DNA from 2 places in the Shewanella sp. ALD9 genome. Region 1 is predicted to be linked to the other one. Evidence: predicted binding sites of a transcription regulator. Region 1 holds the regulator's gene; the other holds the start of a gene.

Region 1 (3,219 bases):
TGCCAATTGGTCTTGAAGCACTTTACCTTGTTCTGCAATGTTACGAACATCAACGCTAATCGCAACCAAATCATTACTGCCTTTAAGCTGGGCTAATAATGTGCCAATGAGTGGTAAAGGCAAATTATCAACACAATAATATCCTAGGTCTTCTAATACTCTCAGGGCAACGGATTTCCCTGAGCCTGAACGTCCCGATACTATAACTAGTTTCATGCAGTAATAACCTGATAAAGTTCTGTTGCGTCGTGAGTTTTACGAAGCTGTTTCAATATTTGCTTATCGCTTAACTTTTGGGCCATGCTCGATAACGTGCCTAAATGTTGTTGGCACTGGTCTGCAGGTACTAACAAAGCAAATAAAAGGTCCACGGGTTGCTTATCGATTGCATCAAAGGCAATGGCTTCTTCACATTTAATAAATATCGCGATAGGGTGATCGATGGTCGTTAATCTACCATGAGGTATCGCAATGCCATTTCCTATACCTGTGCTACCCATTTTCTCTCTCGCTAACAGGCTTTCAAATACCTCTTGCGAAGACAGGGTTGGGTACTGGGCAGCGACTAAATTGCTGATGAGTTCCAGTACTTTTTTCTTACTGCCCGGTGTGGCACAGGTAGTGCATTCCGGCTGCAGAATGGTACAAAGTTCCATCGTTAGTGTTTTGTATTCTTCTCTTTGTGTTTAATTACCTGACGGTCGAGTTTGTCTATCAGGGCGTCTATTGCAGCATACATATCAGTACTTTCTGACATTGCAAAAATTTCTGCGCCATTAATGTTGATTTTGGCTTCTGCTTTTTGTTGTAATTTTTCTACATTGAGCACAACGTGTACATTATGGATCTGATCGAAGTGTCGTTCAAGCTTTGAAAATTTACTGTGGATGTATTCACGTAAAGATTCTGTTATTTCGACATGACGTCCAGTCAGACTTATTTGCATAAAAAATCCTCCATTGCCTAGTAGGTTATAAACTCTTACGTTGGTTTGAGGGCGGGATCATCATTGCTTCACGGTATTTTGCTATCGTACGACGAGCAACGTTTATGCCCTGTTCTGCCAGAAGCTGAGCCATTTTACTGTCACTCAGTGGTTTTTTCTGGTTTTCTGCGGCAACCAGCTTTTTGATAAAAGCACGAATGGCCGTTGATGAGCATTCCCCGCCATCATCAGTACTGACATGGCTAGAGAAGAAGTATTTTAGTTCAAATAAGCCACGAGGGGTATGCATATATTTTTGTGTGGTGACTCGTGAAATGGTCGATTCATGCATTTCTACGGCTTCAGCGATATCATTGAGCACCATAGGCTTCATGGCTTCTTCGCCATATTCAAAAAAGCCTTGCTGAAATTGCACAATGCAATTTGCCACTTTAAGTAAAGTATCATTACGGCTTTCAATACTTTTAATAAACCATTTAGCCTCTTGCAGATGGCCTCGAATAAATTGACTATCCGACGGGTTTTTACTGCCTCTAGCCATGGCTGCATATTGCTGATTAACACCAATTTTAGGCATGTTGTCTGGGTTTAACTCTACTACCCAACGGCCATTTTTCTTTAATACTGTGACATCGGGAATCACGTATTCATCATCCATGGGGGTAATTAATAAGCCCGGACGAGGATTGAGTGTCTGGATTAGAGTGATTGCGTCACGTAACTCATTTTCTTTTAGTTTTGTTTTACGCATCAATAATCTGAAATCACGGCCAGCAATTAACTCTAAATAGCCTTTAATTAACAAACGGGCATTATCGATATGGGGTGTGTCGTTAGAGTATTGCGCTAATTGAATAAATAGGCATTCGCTTAAATCACGTGCTGCAACACCCACAGGATCAAAGTGTTGAACGCGTTTTAATACCGCCTCAACCTCATCGAGTTCCACATTTTCATCACCCATGGCTTCGAGAATATCTTCGGTACTTTGGGTTAGATAACCGCGTTCATCAATGGCATCAATAATGGCGGTGGCAATGGCGAGATCGGTGTCTGAAAATGGAGTGAGATTTTTTTGCCATTCTAAGTGTTCGTACAGACCTTCGGTGGTTTCACCTTGAAAGGGCATGTCGTCATCGCGCATGCTTGCACTGCCTGAACCTGACATAGGTGAGGCTGTGTATACTTCATCCCATGTAGTATCCATGGCTAAATCATCCATGGTTTCTTTGGTCATGGATTCTGCTATGTCGACGGTGGAAGTGTCTTTTTCGACATTAACAATACTGTTGTCACTAAAGTCTGTATCCGCTTGGTCGCGGTTTTCTTTTAAGGAGTCTTTTGCTTCAGAAAACTCATCTTCTATTTCAAGCAATGGATTTGAATCTAATGCTTGTTGGATTTCCTGCTGTAGCTCCAATGACGATAATTGCAGTAAGCGAATGGCTTGCTGCAATTGTGGGGTCATGGTTAAGTGTTGACCCATTTTAAGTTGGAGTGACGCTTTCATTTACCGCTTATCCCTAGATGATTTTCCATAAAAATGACAATCTCGAACTGTAATAGATTGCCATAAACATCAATGACATTTAACGTTGTTTAGGTATCGTTCAATGAAATGAGTTAGCTAGACTAAAAGGCCAGTAAAGTAACTATAGCTTGAATTGTTCACCTAAGTACACAGCTCGAACTTGTTGATTACTTAATATCTCATCTGGTGTGCCTTCGGCAATTAAATTACCCTGGCTAACGATATAGGCTCGCTCACAAACGTCTAGCGTTTCACGTACGTTATGGTCGGTAATTAATACCCCTAAACCGCGGTTTTTAAGTTGTTGGATGATTTTTTTAATGTCGATGACCGAAATAGGATCAACACCAGCAAAGGGCTCATCAAGCAAAATAAATTTTGGATTAGCAGCTAAAGCGCGCGCAATTTCAACACGACGACGTTCACCACCCGATAACGACATACCTTGGCTGTCGCGTATGTGAGTAATGTGGAACTCTTCGAGTAGGTGCTCAAGCTGTTCAATACGTTGGTCTGTGCTGAGCTCTTTGCGAGTTTGCAGTACGGCCATTATGTTGTCGTAAACGGTGAGCTTGCGGAAAATACTGGCTTCTTGTGGTAAGTAACCTATACCTTTGCGGGCGCGCAAATGCATTGGATCGGCAGTAAGGTCGTCATCGTCAATCAATATTCGGCCTTTATCGCTTTTTACTAAGCCGACAACCATATAAAAGGTGGTGGTTTTGCCTGCACCATTGGGGCC
Region 2 (3,219 bases), on a different contig from region 1:
CTTACGTCGCACTGTCGATAAAGGTTGGCATTCGCTTGAGGTTGATATCGATTGGCCTGTGTATGCGGGCAAGCGCGAACAGTTACCTTGGCTTTTACTGGTTGCTAAGTTATTGGCGAAACAAGGTATTCGGGTGATGTTACACGGTGACAGTCAAGCGTTACCTCATCGCCGTCATGTTGAATCATGTTTAGCATCACTTAATATTGCGTGTTGTACATCATCACAAATGGCCAAAGTGGCATTGCAGTCAGATAATATTGTTTATGTTCGAGCGGGTGACTTAGCACCAGTGTTAGATGAGTGTCGTCAATTACATCAAGAATTAGGTCTACGCAGTTTGATTCAAACCGCAGCGCGTTGCATGAACCCAACTAATGCACCAATAAGCCTTCGCAGTTATTTTCACCCTGGGTTAGATGCGGTACACCAAGGAATATGCGAAATTTTATTTGAGAAAAGCGAATATCACGCCGGCAGTGTGGCTATTTTTAAAGGCTTACAAGGTGAAACCGAGTGTAATCCAAGAGTGGCTACCACGATAACTGTCGTCAACGGACAGACAGATAATATAGCGGTATCGAGCTTATCTATCCCTACGTTATTAGAAGGCTTTTCTGGTGCAAAAGTGGGTCAAGCTGAATTATCTAGCGACATTCTTGCGCTGTTATGGCGCGAAAAAGAGCCTTTTTCTGCTGATGCGCTGACATCATTAATGTCGCGCACCATGATTGAGCAGGCGCTTAGCAGTATGACGGCAACGTTGGCTGCAGTATTGTTATTACTTAACCACAAATTAAATACAGCGATTATTCCACAGGAATCAATTTCACCAGAATCAATTTCACAAAAATCAAATTCACAGAAGATTATGGCAGCGGAGCAAGCTGTTTACTTGAGTCAACAATGTTGGGCAAACCGCTTCAGTTCAACAAACAATCCATTAGCCAAATGGCTGAACGAGGAGTGGTTATGCGCAGTTTAATTTTTTGTGACCTGAGTTTTTCAGCTGTGCCAGTGGTCGATTGTGAAGTTGTAAAGTACCAAGCTTGTTTGGCAGCGTTTGGACATGTCACGGTGTTAACTTCTGTGAGCCAAATTGAGCAACGATTACATCAACAAACATTTGATACCTTGTTGATATTAACCGACACATTACACGCTCAAATCCAAGGACTTATTCAGCGTATATTAACCAGTAAGCCAATGGTGATAGTTGTCAATGCCAAAACATGGCAGCAGACAGCATTAACCGAGTTACTTGATTGCGGTCGCATCACTTTTATTCCTGAGATGTTAAGTGTTAATCGTTTAACCAGTGTCATTAGTTTGGCCCAAGCACGTTTTAATGCTGCGAGTAAAACACTCGCCGAGTTTAAGAAACTGGATGATGAAATCCGCAGTATAAAACTACTTAGTCAGGCTAAGCTTATCGTTATGCAGCAAGGGTTCGATGAAACCAAAGCGCACCAGATTATTCAACAACAAGCGATGCAAAAAGGTTTGTCATTAGCTCAAATGTCAGCGCAAATTATTGCTATTGTTACTCAGCATCATGGTAAGTCAAAATCACTAAACACCGCAGTGAACAACGATGGTGCGCCTCACTTTGGTGCGGTTGTGACCAAGATGGACAACAGTAGAGCGTTTAGTAAAGGTTGTTGATTTTTTAAGGTTAATAAATCAATGGTTTAAGTCTTTTTTGTAGTTGGCATAGAGCCTGCAAACAATACATATAATGAATAAAGTATCAGATTGACGATAGTGTGAATGGCAGCAATTAACGGGGTCGTTTACCTCAACAATTTATTTTAAAAATTTGGATCTCAACAGGCAATGGCGCCAACTCCTTAAGCGGAGTTGGCGCCATTTTGCTTTTTACGGTCCAAGGCATGAAGGAGTTGGATATGGCAGTCTCAAAACCCAAGTTAGTGGTCGTTGGTAATGGCATGGTTGGTCATCATTTTATTGAGCAAGTGTGCAGTTTAGGTCTCAATAAAACGTTTGATGTGCACGTGTTTGGTGAAGAGCCGCGTCCAGCTTATGACCGAGTGCAGCTGTCAAAATATTTCGAGACCGGTAGCGCCGATCCACTGATGTTAACCAGCGCGCAAGATTATCAAGATTGGGGCATTACGCTTCACTTAAACACACCTATTACGGCAATTGATATTGCCGCCAAAACGGTGACTAGCGCGCAAGGTGATCATTATTCTTATACCCGCTTAGTGCTTGCAACGGGATCATTTCCATTTGTGCCACCGATACAAGGTAACGATCGTGCTCAATGCTTAGTGTATCGCACCATTGAAGATCTTGAATCGATTCAGGCCGCAGCTCAAAACAGTCAAGTTGGGGTGGTTGTTGGTGGTGGACTATTAGGTTTAGAAGCCGCCAATGCCATGATGCAGCTCGGGGTAAAAACCCACGTTGTTGAGTTTGCACCACAATTGATGCCCGTTCAGCTAAATGATAAAGCGGGTGAATTACTGTGCAGTAAAATTGAACAGCTCGGCGTGAGTGTACATACTTCAAAAGCCACCACTGCGATTATTGACGGTGAAACGGCAATGCACCGAATGACCTTTAATGATGAGTCTTATCTTGAAACTGACATGATTGTGTTTTCTGCCGGTATTCGTCCACAAGATTCATTAGCTCGAGTTTCAAATATCTGTATCGGTGAACGTGGCGGCATTGAAATTGACGATTACTGTTTAACCTCAGCGCCCGATGTTTATGCCATCGGTGAGTGTGCGTTATGGCAACAAAAAATATTTGGTTTAGTTGCACCTGGTTACCAAATGGCCCGAGTGGTCGCTTCGCATATTGCTTCATTAACATCTAATAGCGTGTCGCAGTCATTTACCGGCGCAGACATGAGTACCAAACTTAAATTATTGGGTGTTGATGTGGCCGCTATTGGTGCTAGCCGTGGTTTTGATAACGCACAATTTGTTGAGTTATCTGATAACCAAGCGGGTATTTATAAAAAATTATGGTTAGACGAAACCGGTAAATTTTTAAAAGGTGCAGTGCTGATTGGTGATAACAGCGATTACAGCCGCTTGCTTGATAGCTATTTGTCTCAAGACGAGATTGAAGGTTCCGCAGTTGAGTTATTGCTAGCCGGTGCAGAAAACGAAGCCGATTTAAAAGACACTTCTATAGTGTGTTCTTGTCATCAAGTAACCAAGGGCGACATTGTTGAGGCCGTGA

The links. Region 1 encodes sigma-54, which starts transcription at its own class of promoters, with help from an activator protein. Its sites were predicted from a motif close to GTTGGCACGNNNNTNGNNT; they were not measured.
Region 2: a site for sigma-54 is predicted at 1,708-1,726, ahead of nirB (nitrite reductase large subunit NirB). Genes of this name have one in related genera too.

What each region holds. Positions count from the first base shown of each region.
Region 1 covers NZ_PJCD01000001.1:537,168-540,386, forward strand. Annotated here, with positions in the region: gene rapZ (RNase adapter RapZ) at 1-216, opposite strand, end outside; gene ptsN (PTS IIA-like nitrogen regulatory protein PtsN) at 213-656, opposite strand; gene hpf (ribosome hibernation promoting factor) at 659-946, opposite strand; gene CXF88_RS02470 (RNA polymerase factor sigma-54) at 972-2,456, opposite strand; gene lptB (LPS export ABC transporter ATP-binding protein) at 2,599-3,219, opposite strand, start outside.
Region 2 covers NZ_PJCD01000003.1:704,406-707,624, forward strand. Annotated here, with positions in the region: gene CXF88_RS10700 (glycosyl transferase) at 1-985, shown strand, start outside; gene CXF88_RS10705 (ANTAR domain-containing protein) at 973-1,665, shown strand; gene nirB (nitrite reductase large subunit NirB) at 1,908-3,219, shown strand, end outside.